Regions from separate parts of the Candidatus Chlorohelix sp. genome, predicted to be linked through region 2. Evidence: a T-box and tRNA genes for the amino acid it is inferred to sense, from the RefSeq annotation. Region 2 holds a T-box; the other holds one or more tRNA genes.

Region 1 (6,547 bases), on a different contig from region 2:
GTCAGGTTGGCGCTTTTCAGCACGGCAGTCATGGACGAAACGTTAGGCGTAGCGGCGCTAGTACCGGGGAAACGAGCCTCCGCCTGACCTTTGGCTTGATACGCCGCGCTACTAACACCGGCAGGTCCAGAGATGTCCGGTTTATTACGTCCATCACTCAGAGGACCTTGGCTGCTGTAACTACCAATCTCGTTGCCTTCCGGCGGGTCAATCGCGCCTACCGCAATCGCACCGCGGGAATCGGCTTGGGAACCGACAGTCTGGGTGGGCGTGAGAATCTGCGGAGAGAGTCCCCCGGTCAGGAACACATGCAAGTTGAAAGGTTTGGTCGGAGCGGGTGTTCCGGCTTTCAACTTCGCGCGAATGTAGAGCAGCGTGTTAGCAGGCAAATTCAAGCTCAAATGCTCAAGCGGTTGGCGTTCCCGCTGGTCAGACTCACTGGAGGCTAAAACCTTGCCCTGCGCGTCCTCGATAATCAAATCTAGGTCAGTGGCAGTCGGGTTAGGACCACCATCTAAGAATTGGTCCCAACGCATAATTACGTTGCTGGCAAGAGGATTAGCGGTCGGATTGCCGAGAGCCATCCGGGTAATGCCCGGTTGCCACTGGTGGTAGCCGTTCGAGTCCGGGTTGAACTTACCGCCGTAATGCTCGGTACCCTCATTTCCCGAAGCCAAGAAGAACAGGATACCCTTATCCTTGCGTACTTGCTCAACCTTTTTGCTCAGTGGGCTGTTGCCATCCTCGGAAGAGCTATTGTTACCCATAGAAATAGAGATTATGTCAACTTGTTGAGAAACTAGATAATCAATGGCTTCGGAGAACTCAGCCCCGGTGCCTTTGATAGAGGTGGGAAACAGCTTCGCGCCCGGCGCAACCGAATATATAATCTCGGAAACGGCGGAACCGTGTACCCCATTATCTAAGCTATTTTCGCTTAACAACTTCTGTGCAAAGTCCATCACCTGAAAATCGTTAGGCAAGAAACCCTGCGTTTTTAGCTGGTCGGCAAACTGGTAGCCACTATCAATAATGCCGATTTTCACCCCGGTACCATTGAAACCCGCCGCGTGCCATGTGTCCACGCCCATTGCTTTGACACCCTCGTTTTTAGAGGTGGTGGCAAGCATAGTCAGGGCATCCAAGTTACTGGGTAAAGACCGCAACTCTTGGGTACTCTCGTCAACTGGCAGGTTAATCAAACTCACTTCTTTGAGCGAACCCAGCGCGCGAATGAAGTTGTCGCCAGTGGTGGGTTGCGTGTAGGTCACGAATTGCTTGACCTGAACAGTAACCAACGCTATTTTAACACCTCCAGCATCGGCGACATCCTCCACCGTACCACCCATCGCCTTTAGCAAATCGGTTACGGGCTGTTCGTTAGCCCCTTTGGTGAGGGTTAGCTCGAAATAGAGTTCGTGACTTTCGTCAATCACGTCAATGGAGCTGGCAAAATCGGTGGCTGCCTTCAATTTCTCATCGGCGGTGCCGCTGGTTTTGCTATAGGTAGTAATAATTTCCAGAAGTTCGGGTTCGGCTTTCCCAGCCGGGTCTGGAGCAGGTCTGGTTGCTGCTGCGGTAGTGGCTACCGCGGTTGTAGCGCTAGTGGTCTTCGCTACAGCAGTAGTTGTGGATGCAGCGGTAGTCGTAGCAGAAGCAGCAGGGGTCTTCGCTACGGTAGTTGTAGCGGCAGCGGTAGTCACGTTCGTAGTGGCAACGCTGGTAGCGGTAGGGCTATCGCCACAAGCTGCTATGATAATACTTAGCAACATTAATATTACTAAAGAAAAACCTAATTTAAATTTGTAACGCAACTTGTAATCCTTTTCCCCCATTTTAAGTTCGGGAATACCATTCATAAAGAGAACATACCACAAGATGCAAAAAACCTAGTCGCTTTGACAAAAAATTCTTGGGCTAGATTAATATGTAGAAATTACAGAATTTTAGTCCTCTAACATATTGAGGCGAGAATTTATTTTACCTTATTTTTACCTTATTCACAATATATTAACCTTATCGTGAAACGGTTTTATATGTAGAGGGATAATTTTCGTTACTATTCAGCCAAATTGAACTAAAATGGGTCTAGGGGAGAGGCACATAATTACAGAGTGAACCAGCTATAAAAAAAATGATGCCGAGAACCAGACTTGAACTGGTGACCCTGCGATTTTCAGTCGCATGCTCTACCAACTGAGCTATCTCGGCATTGCACATCAGATTTTTTAAGGCGAGAAGAAGAATACCACATATGCCGGAAAATTTCAAGCGGATATGCAGGTCAATTTAGGGCGATTATTTAACAATGTGAGCTTGCTGCAATATCTATAATTTTACAAGCGGCAAAAAGATTGGTTTTGCAAATGGCTAAAAGAGTTATTCTATGAATCGCCCTGAATCTTTAGAACTTTAGATTAGATGCCTTGACAACCTTTAGATGCTATGATTAAATTAAGTTAATACTTTGAGCAGGAAATCGCTATAAACTTTCGCTACTTCAAAATTTACTACAACAAGCCAATAAAATTATTTAAGTTCGCCGCTTACTAACATGAGCTATTAGCAACTTTTTTTTGTTCTGTTCTTTTGGTAGGAGTTCTCTCCTAACACTGGTAACAAGATAGTTTTTGCTCAGCTAAAATTTATGCCTATTTAATATTGCATTCACTTAAGGCAGTTTTTGATTTTACTCCTACTGCTTCTTGTATTGTTTTACCCAAATTAATTTCCATATTAAGAAATTAAGAATGGCTAAAACTCTTACAATAAAGCAATAACCCATATCGCCATTTTGGCTTTTGTGTTTAATTTTAGCAATACGGGAGGTTTCGTGTGACATCGAAAAAGTTGGGTTTATCATTATCTGTTTGGATAATGCTTTCACTTTTATTGACAGCAAGCTTCACAATTACGCCAGCAGCAGCAGTGGCTAAAGGTCAGTCTGGTCGCTATATAGCCAAAGCGAAGAGTGCAGCAGATTATAATGAGCTACGGAATGAGGCTACAAAATCTGGAGCAACAATTGTGACAGATTTACCGGAGCTAAACACTTTAGTGGTGCAAGCTTCTGCCGATTCGCAAGTCCAGCTATCCGGCAGCTTGCATTTGGAAAGCCTTGCCAAAGACCAAGTGCGGACTCTAATTCAGCCTGAAGGTATGCAAACTGTTACCGCTCTTAAGCAGGGTAAATTGCCTGAAAGAACTCGTATTTCACTTGATCCGGCTTCCTCATTACCCGGTTTGATGTGGAACCTTGATCGCATCCATACTCAAGAAGCTTGGAAATACACGACCGGTAAACCCTCGGTTATAGTAGGAGTTGCCGATACTGGTCTGGATTATACCCACAGTGAATTAGCCAGTCAGGTGTTAGACGTAGTGAATTTAACCGATCCTACACTTTGCAAAGACTACTATGATCTTTCCGACTCGGATTTGCCTGCCTATTTCGGTGTCCCTGCCAATATTGCCCCTGTAAATGGTGATTGGAACGGACACGGTTCTTGGATTGGCGGCAATATAGCCGGAGCTTTGGACGGGAAGGGTATTAACGGGATTGCCCCAAATACAAAACTTGTTGCTCTAAAAATTTCCGAGTGGTGTGGCTCCGCATATGACTCATCAATTCTAAACGCTTTCCTCTATGCTGCTGATCATGGAATTGATGTGGTGAGCATCTCCTTCGGGGGCTATCTGGATCGCAGCGACCCAGAGCAGGATGCTATATATAAAGCCTACGAAGATGTAGTCGAATACGCTTGGCAAAAAGGAACCGTTATTGTTGCTGCCGCCGGAAACGAACATCTTCGGATTGGAGAGGGTGGCAAAGTCCTTAGCCACGGGCCACTAACTACACCCGGTACTAGTGTCGGTAATTTTTATGACTACTATGGTCTATATGAGGTTCCCGGCGGTATTAAGCATGTGGTAGATGTTTCAGCAACCGGCAACCTAGTTAATAAATCGTCTGCTTCCTGCCCGACTGGAAGCACTACTTATCCTAACGCTGTTTGCAAACCGACAAGCGACTCGCACCAGCCAGCTGGGGCTGGGAAGAAGAATCAACTTACTTACTACAGCAATTACGGGTCTCGTATTGATATTGCCGCTCCCGGAGGCGCGCGTAAGTTCAATTTGCCGAATTATGATGGAGGTGGTACACCGGGTTATCCCGTAACTACCGCTGATGGTACAACCGCATGGGAAGATTTCAGCATCACTTCAAACTGGGCAACGCAAATTCCCTGCGATTGGATTGATAACCCAAATTTCTACCAGAATGAGTGTTACTCTACCATTCAGGGAACTTCAATGGCTACGCCGCATGTCTCAGCCGTTATTGCGCTGACGGCAAGCTACAACCCATCTATCAGGCACAATCCTGCCAAACTAGTAGCAGCAGTTAAAGCTGGCGCAACAGAAGTTGAGGGTAACACCACGCAACCATTGAGCGCTACCGACACGTCTGCTGGTGACCTAACTGGCTTGCCTTGCCCTACCGGATATTGCCACCTTGGCGGCAAAGCCATCTCTGACCGTGAAGCTTACGGCGCAGGGTTGGTAAATGCGCTTGGGGCAATTCTGGAAAGCAAGCGGTACAGCGGCAGAAACAGCGACTAGCTGAAAAGCTTTGAGGCAAGGGGCTTATATCCATTGCCTGAAATCGCCTCTGTAGCGAAAGCCCTGAAATGAAAACCTTCTGTTTTAAAATCGGTAATATCAGACCGGAAAAACAGAAGGTTTTTGTAAATCATTTATTTTGCAGGATTAAGACTGGGATTAAACAGATGCGCCATTTTACCAGAATAAAAATCGCGGTTTATATTTAGTTGCTTTATTATTACAAAATCATCGGCAATAGATTTTAACAAAAAAGCCATCACACCGAATATGATGGCTCGTAATGTTGGTCACTTGGTTCTTTAGTTTCGCAAGGGTTTGCCCTTCATAAGGATATGTTGCATTCGTCCCTGTGTTTTTGGCAGCTTGCAAAGTTCTATAAAGGCTTCCCGCTCAAGGTCTAGCAAATACTGTTCGCTAACTTCTCGCACCGGGCTTGCCTCACTACCCCCGGTAAGCACATGCAACAATTTTCGGGCTATAACCCCATCGTGTTCACTGATAGCTTTGGTCATTTCCAGCCCTTCAATTAATTGCTCACCCGCGAGGTAGCCGCCCTCCCCCGGTAATTTGAAGCTAAACGGTTGGGGCGGTTTGTAGCCGCCCTCTTGATTTGCCAATTCCAACACATCTGCTTTAGCGTCTGAAATCAAGCGTTCTTTGTTTAGGGTAATTCGGTCGGTTTTACGCAAAAAACCAATGGAACGAGCATCCTCCGCGCTGGTACTGACTTTTGCATAGGAGATTGCTTCAAAGGTTTTCTGCACTAGCGGGAAGGTGCCACCCATTCCGCGCATGCGCTCAATATTACGAATGAGCAACTCTTTATTGCCGCCCGCACCCGGAATCAAACCGGGACCAACTTCAACCTGCCCAATGTAGGTTTCGGCATAGGCGCGTACCCGCGCTCCCGCCATAGTGATTTCGCAGCCACCGCCGAGCGTTCTGCCAAATGGAGCAACTACCACAGGTTTCTGCGAATACTTGATAGCCATGCACCAATCCTGAGTAGCTTTAACCGCTTGCTCAATCTGACCAAATTCGCCGCTATTTGCTCCCATTACAACTAAAAATAGGTTTGCTCCGGCGCAGAAATCGCTGCCTTCGTTGCCAATAACCAACCCTTTCCATTTGCTATCATTATTGAGCTTAGTAAGCGACCACATACCCAATTGTGCCATTTCAGCATCAATGGTATTCATTTTGCTGGTAAATTCAAGACACAAAACACCATCACCAAGGTCAATCAGGCTGGCGCTATCATTGGAGCGCAAAATATTCGCCTTATCCTTCTTCAACCGCGCAAGGCTAATCAAGTCGGTACGTTCTGGAGCAGCCACATAACGCCCCTCTTTGAAATCCCACATGTGCTTGCGCCCATTTTGCTCTATATAGAAGTAATCCTGCCCTCGATTAGTAAAATCAACCAACCATTGAGGGATTTCGCGCCCTTCCGCTCTCATTTTCTGGATACTTTTGAGCGGTCCGATTGCGTCCCAAGACTCAAAAATCCCCAAATCCCAGTTATAACCCCACTTCATCGCTTGATCAATCGTTTGTATGTCATCGGCAATCTGCGGCGCGATTTTGGCTGTATAAAGCAACGTATCCGCCAGCGCCGCCCACCCGAATTTACCGGCTCGGTCATCCAGATAGGCAAGCGTCTCAAGGCGTTTACGCGGGTCACTGCGCCGCGCTGCCTCAGCAAGTTTGGTATCGGCAAGAGGGGTTTCCAATTGCGGTTCATATTCCAGAGTCTGGGAGTTCAAGGACAGAATCGCGGATTTGCCTTTCTCATCCTTTACTTTTTTGTAAAAGCCCTGCCCGGTTTTGTCGCCAAGCCAACGTTTATCTGCCATTTGCTGAACCCAATCCGGTATTAGAAAAAGATTGCGCTCTGGGTCGTCTGGGGCGTTATCATACA
Region 2 (6,547 bases):
TATCGGCGTTCGGGTGTTTGTCAGTTTTTAGCACCTCGCCTACTACAATTTTGTCCCAGCCTGCTCCGGTGCGAATAACTGCTTCCACTTCCAGCCCGCGTAGGGTTAAACCGGCTGCAATCTGCTCTGGTGTCCATACAATATCCACGTAATCTTTTAGCCAGCTAATCGGCGCTTTTATCATGGTCTGGTATTCTCCATTAATTATTTATCACGATATATCCCGCAAGATGGGGATTATTGTTATTCCACCACTCGTCCACTTATCCAGAAGCTACCGGATATTACTCCGCCTAGTATCGGCTCGCCCTTTACCATTTCCGGGTCGGCTACCACATCCAGCGTCATTGCCAGCGTCTTGATAGACATGTAAAGAAACTCATAGCCGCTATCAGGGTTAGTGCGTGTTTCCACCGCCTCGATGTGTCCAGCAAAAATGGCGGTGGCGGGTGGCGTTGCTTGTTCCCCTTCTGGAGCTTGGAATAGCCCGGTGGGGAAAAACGACTCTGCTGCAAATTTCCGCTGTCTGCTTTGCGAATTGTAATAGGTTTCCTCATCCCGGTAGCATTCCAACTGGTGCGCGAAGGCGGCAAGTTGTAGAGTGGCAAAACCCGGACACTCCAGTTTCTCATAAGCAAGGTCGAGGTCAGGCACATCTACCACAAAAGCATAATCGCCCTGTTCTGGGTTCTGTTCGTTCGGGTTAGCCCAGCAGTGTATGCTGCCTTCGAGGGGCCATTCCTCGCTGCGCCAGATTTTTGCTATCCCCACTTTTACCCGACTGCTCCCGTGAAAATGAGGGTTACAGCCAGTTATCTTTTCCTCGTCTAGTTGTGTCCATACTTCTATACCTGCGCCGGGGGCAAGCAAACTGTAAAAGCCCAGATTGGACTGAATTATTCCGCCGCTTTGTGCGGAACGTATGATTAGCTCATTCCAGTCTTCCTGATTTTCAAACCTATATCCGATACATGCAAAATGGTCAGCCATTTGTCACCTACATGTTGATTTTTAAGCGAACTGTGACAGGAAGCGCAAATCATTGCGGTAGAACTGACGAATATCGTCAATACCGTACTTGAGCATAGAAATGCGCTCCGGTCCCATTCCGGCAGCGTATCCGCTATACACTTCCGGGTCAATGCCGACATTGCGTAATACTTGCGGGTGTATCATGCCAGCCCCCATAATTTCCAGCCATCCGGTGTATTTGCAGGAACGACAGCCTACTCCCTTGCATACGCCACAGTCAATCGAAAGGTCAACGCCCGGCTCTACATAGGGGAAGTAATCGCAGCGGAAGCGCACCTTGCGTTCTTGCCCGAACAGGCGACGCGCAAAGTCTGCCAATGTTCCGCGCAAGTCTGCCAACGTAACGTTTTTGTCCACCACCATCAGTTCGCATTGGTAGAACATAAACTCGTGAGTAGCATCGGTGGCTTCGCTGCGATAGCATTTGCCCGGCACAATAATGCGGATGGGCGGTTGCAGCTTTTCTGCCACGCGAATCTGGTTGGGCGAGGTGTGGGTACGCAGCAAGGTTGACTCGCTGAAATAGAAAGTATCGTGCATCGAGCGGGCGGGATGTCCGGGCGGCATGTTTAGCTGCTCGAAGTTGTAATAATCCAGTTCCACTTCGGGTCCTTCGTAAACTTGAAAGCCCATCGCGGAGAAACTTTCGGTTATATCGCGCAAGGTCTTGTTAATGATGTGGATGTAGCCGGGCGTTACCGGGCGACCGGGTAGCGTTACGTCCACTCTATCGCCGGCAAGGCTCGACTCGATGGCAGCTTCTTTCAAGACCACTGCTCGTTCGTCCACCGCGCTTTCCAACGCCACTTTCGCCGCGTTTACCGCCTGCCCCACCGCCGGGCGTTCTTCCGCTGAAACTGCGCCCATACTCCGCAGGAAGCCGGTTAGTTCGCCCTTCTTGCCGAGAAATTTTATGCGCCATTCGTCAAGTCCGGTAAGGTCTGTTACCGCTGCTAGTTCTTCCAGCGCGGTTTCCTTGACCCGGTTTATTTGCTCCTGCAACTGCGACATGTCGCCGATTCCTCCTGAGTTTATAAAATAAAAAAACCGTCCAGCCACCGCCCCAACAGGGACGCGGTAAACCGACAGCTTCCAAATACGCTATCAGAAAATGCCACGCGGTACCACCCTGATTGTTTTTCCCACTCAAAGGAAAAACCCCTCAAATGCTCGATAACGGGATGCTTCCGTGCCGGACTACTTACACAGCCATGCTGCTTTTCACCCGCAAGCTCAGGAGTGAACTTCGGCACGCCTACTCCGAAAAGGCTTTCAGTCTGCGACCTTTTCTCCCTGAAGGTTACGGCGGGCTTACTCTCTCCGTCTCAGCCTTATTGCTTTCAGCAAGCACAGCCCTCTGCGCCTACTTGCAAGTGGAATTTTAGCCTAATTCTAGCCATTTGTCCAGCGGTTTTTTAGTGGTTCTGTGGGAAAGGGCTATTGCCCTCGAAAAAGGTTTTAACCTCTTGCCTAATTTTGCCACTTTGTTATAATTAAACCGTAGTTGCGCTACCGATAAACTTTAGGCGGGAAGGATTGGCGATGGACTCAAAAGAAAAATGGGAAGAGTATCGGTTCTTTGCGGAGAGTACCCAATATCTCTCTGACAAGCGGCAGGCGGCTGCTCAAACTTATCTGACGGTTAATACCAGTATATTCGCGGTTATGGCTTTTATTATCAAGGATGCTGGATTGCGCGAGTGGGCTTTAGTTGGGGTTAGCGCTCCTCTTTTCCTGACAGGTATTATTGTTTCTTATATCTGGCGAAGGATTATTCTTAATTACAAAGAACTGATTAACTTTCGCTTCGAGCAATTAAAGGCTATAGAAAAAGACCAGCAAGCCCACGGCTGGCATCAGTTTTATCTAAAAGAAGACCTTTTCTACGGTGCGGCGCGACCCAAAAAGTGGAAAAATTTCGGCTTTTCTCAATACGAGAAAAATTTGCCCGTCTTGTTCATGGTCTTGCATCTGCTTTACGCTCTTGCCTTGCTGGGTATAGCCATAGCTGCGTCTATTCACTAAACCTAGCTTTAGGGCTAAATCGGAAGTAGCCTTTACTCAATAGTTGCGTTACCGATAAACTTACGCGGGAGTATTGTTAATGCCAGAGCAGATTACCAACATTCGGGTGTTTCTTTCATCGCCGGGTGATGTGCCGGATGAACGTGGGATAGTGCTGAAAGAGTTGGAAGGCTTTCCCCTTCGCCCCTCCTTCCGTGAGCAGGTGAGCTTTCGCTATGTGGCGTGGGAAAAGGCGCAAGCAGGTGCGCCTATGTTTGCCAGTAAGCACCCGCAGGAGGCGATAGACGAGGGTTTGCCCAAACCCTGCCAATGCGACATCGTGGTGGTAATCCTGTGGTCGCGTATGGGTACGCCCTTTAGCTATAAAGGCGTGGATTACCTTTCCGGCACGCACTACGAATTGCTGGATGCCCTGAGCAATCCTCAAACGCATACGCTCATCTATCGCCGTACCGAGAAAAAGCAATTTGATGCAGACGATGATGAGGGTATCGCCCAATATAAAAAGGTGCGGGCGTTTTTTGACAGCGATTTCTTCAAAGACCCTGACACCGGACAGATACGACGAAATGTGTTCAAATACGATAATCTTGACGAATTCAGGAAAAAGTTCGAGACCGACCTTGAAAGTATTGTCTTGCAGCTTCTAAAGCGTCCGCTGGTACCTGCTATTCTTGATTCCACACCGGAAACGCCCCTTTTCACTTCTACTATATGGGACGGTTCGCCCTTTCCCGGCTTGGGTGCCTTCAAAAAGAAACACGCGCCTATCTTCTTCGGGCGCGAACATGAGACCGATGCGCTGGTGCGAAAGGTCTCGGAGAGTCGCTTTGTGGCGGTGGTAGGCGCGTCCGGTAGCGGTAAATCCTCGCTGGTGGGCGCGGGTTTGTTGCCTCGTCTGGAAGCGAACTCTATTCCTGGCAGCAAGGATTGGCGGGTGGTGCAGTTCACGCCCGGAAAAGAACCTTTTGAGGCTTTATTCGAGGGCATCTTGGAAACCTTTGAAGCTTTGCGCCCTTCCGTTTTTGAGCAGCGCAGGGTTAAGCAAACTTTTGTAGAAGATATGCGCCGCGACCCGGTTACCTTATGCGATACTCTGTGCGCGGCGTTGGCGGGTAAGCCGGAATGGGTGGAAACGCTGCTGTTCATTGACCAGTTTGAGGAACTCTTCACGCAGGCAAAGCAAAAGGAGCTAGAACCGTTTACCGCTATGCTAGGCGAATTGGCAAAGCATCCTCGCTTGCGGGTGGTAGCCACGCTACGGCACGATTTTGTGCATCGCGCCATCGAAATCCCCCTATTGGCGGAACTGCTGCGACCGGGCTTTTTCAGCCTAGCCGCGCCTACCTCTGCCGCCTTGTCGCAGATGATAGCGCGTCCGGCGGAAATGGCGGGGCTGAAATTTGAGGGAGGCTTGCCCACGCTGATTTTGCACGACACGGGCAGCGCTGCCGGGTCTTTGGCGTTGCTGGCGTACTTGCTGGACGAGTTGTATAAGGTGGCGGTGAAGCGCGACCATTGCCTGACCTATGCGGATTACGAGGGGTTGGGCGGGGTAGTGGGCGCAATCGGCACGCGGGCTGAGCAAGTTTTCAAGCAGCTACCGGGAGAGGAAGAAGCCAAAAAGCGACTGTTAGAGCGGGTCTTTCGAGAGTTGGTGGCGGCTAACGAAGTAGAGGGACAGTTTACCGCCACGCGCCAGCGCGTTGAGCATGCCTCTTTCGGGGTAGATGCCTTGGCGTTGGTGGAAGCCTTCACGCAGGCGCGGTTGCTGGTGATGGATGAAACGCAGGTGGAGGTGGCGCACGAGGCGTTATTCCGAAACTGGGATAGGCTACGGCTATGGCTTGAGGAGGTGCAGGAAGATTTAATCCTCAAGCGGCAGGTGAAAAGCGCGGCGGCAGAATGGTTAAAGCGGGGTAAGCCCGACTCGTGGCGTTGGCAGCAAGAGCGGTTGCTGTTGGTGTACGAGATGAAGCAGCGTTTGGAATGGAAGCCGGAGGCGTTGGAAGAAGAAGAATTCATTGAGCCTGAGCAGGCGCGATTGTTGCGGGAAATAAACCTACCGCAAACTATCCACTCCCGCCGCCGCTTTATAGGCGACCGTCTTAGCGATATAGGGGATACGCGGCGAGGGGTAGGTACGCCGGAAATAGCGTGGCTGCCCGTTGCGCCGGGGGGAAAGCTGGAAATAGAAAAGGCTACTTTCAAGGTAGAACCGTTCTACATTGCCCAATATCAGATAACCTATGGGCAGTATGAAGCCTTTGTGAAAGCGGGGGACGGCTACCAGAACCCGGAGTGGTGGCGTGGCTTCCCAAAAGAATGCCAACCGCAAAAGCTGCAGGAGCAGTACACCAAAGCGTGGAACAACCCGCGTGATACTATCTCTTGGTATCAGGCGGTGGCATATGGGCGGTGGTTGAACAAACGGATGCGGGGCTTACAATTGGGCAATCCCGGAAACCCACAAGGTACGCTCTTTGTGGTAGGTGGAAACGCGCAAATACGGCTGCCGACCGAGTGGGAATGGCAGTGGGCGGCGCAAGGGGGCGAAGAAGCGCGGGAATACCCGTGGGGCGTGGAGTGGCGAGAAGGCTATGCCAACACCGCAGAGGCGGGGCTGAACCGGGCGGTGGGCGTGGGAATGTACCCGCAAGGGGCGGCGAAATGCGGCGCGTTGGATATGAGCGGGAACGTATGGGAGTGGTGCTTGAACAAGTACTACGAGCCTTCAGAAATGGCGGTGGACGAGAGCGGGGACAGTAGAGTGGTGCGGGGCGGGTCTTACCTCAACGATCTAGATATTGCGTCCTGCGTGTACCGCTACAACCTCAGCCCTCCCCTCGATGCTCACAGTTTCGGTTTTCGGGTGGTGGTGTGTTCCGCTAACGCGCCACTCTGAACTCTGAATCCTCTGATCTCTGAGCCTCTGGCGCTCTTTCCTCTAAATTAACTAACCCAAAGAACTGGGGAGAGGGTAAGGTCAAAGGGGTAAGGAGTAAAGGGAATTCCGTACGCGCGAAGCGCCGCCCGAAAATTGGGGTTCGGGCAAGGGGGTAAAACCCCTTGTCTGGAATTGGTACATGTGGGAGAGGGCTATTGCCCTCGACGCGCCCGGTGATGGTTTGGAAAAATCGTGGGGATGGGTGCAAACGGGCGAAGGGCGGTTCACGAACCGCCCCTACGAATTAAAACGAATCGGGAAATTAATTGCTTTGTTGCCGCAACGCCTCGAAAATAATCAGGCTGGCGGCGATAGAAGCATTGAGCGATTCTGCGCCACCCGGCATGGGGATGTGCAACAGGCTATTGGCGGCTTTCCAACCATCCGCGCTGGGTCCGTGCGCCTCGTTGCCGATGATTACTGCGGTTGGCTGGTTCCAATCCACCTCGTACAGGCTCACGCTCGGCAAAGCGCGATAGCTCGCCCGCGACTCGCCCCCTTCGGAGATTTCACCTTCTGCCAATAACACTTGCTTAATACCCA

The links. The T-box of region 2 lies ahead of pheS (phenylalanine--tRNA ligase subunit alpha). A T-box ahead of a tRNA ligase gene usually reads a tRNA of that ligase, here a tRNA-Phe.
Region 1: it has a tRNA-Phe gene. The T-box ahead of pheS (phenylalanine--tRNA ligase subunit alpha) is inferred to sense a tRNA for this amino acid. The anticodon was not compared.

Annotation. Positions count from the first base shown of each region.
Region 1 is NZ_JBAXHI010000010.1:9,960-16,506, reverse strand. It holds gene WCK19_RS06710 (S8 family serine peptidase) at 1-1,859, opposite strand, end outside; tRNA gene WCK19_RS06705 (tRNA-Phe) at 2,139-2,211, opposite strand; gene WCK19_RS06700 (S8 family serine peptidase) at 2,836-4,623, shown strand; gene WCK19_RS06695 (3-hydroxyacyl-CoA dehydrogenase/enoyl-CoA hydratase family protein) at 4,926-6,547, opposite strand, start outside.
Region 2 is NZ_JBAXHI010000021.1:57,066-63,612, forward strand. It holds gene pheT (phenylalanine--tRNA ligase subunit beta) at 1-184, opposite strand, end outside; gene WCK19_RS11110 (hypothetical protein) at 244-990, opposite strand; gene pheS (phenylalanine--tRNA ligase subunit alpha) at 1,012-2,043, opposite strand; T-box leader at 2,098-2,368, opposite strand; gene WCK19_RS11120 (hypothetical protein) at 2,575-3,057, shown strand; gene WCK19_RS11125 (SUMF1/EgtB/PvdO family nonheme iron enzyme) at 3,137-5,962, shown strand; gene WCK19_RS11130 (RNA methyltransferase) at 6,267-6,547, opposite strand, start outside.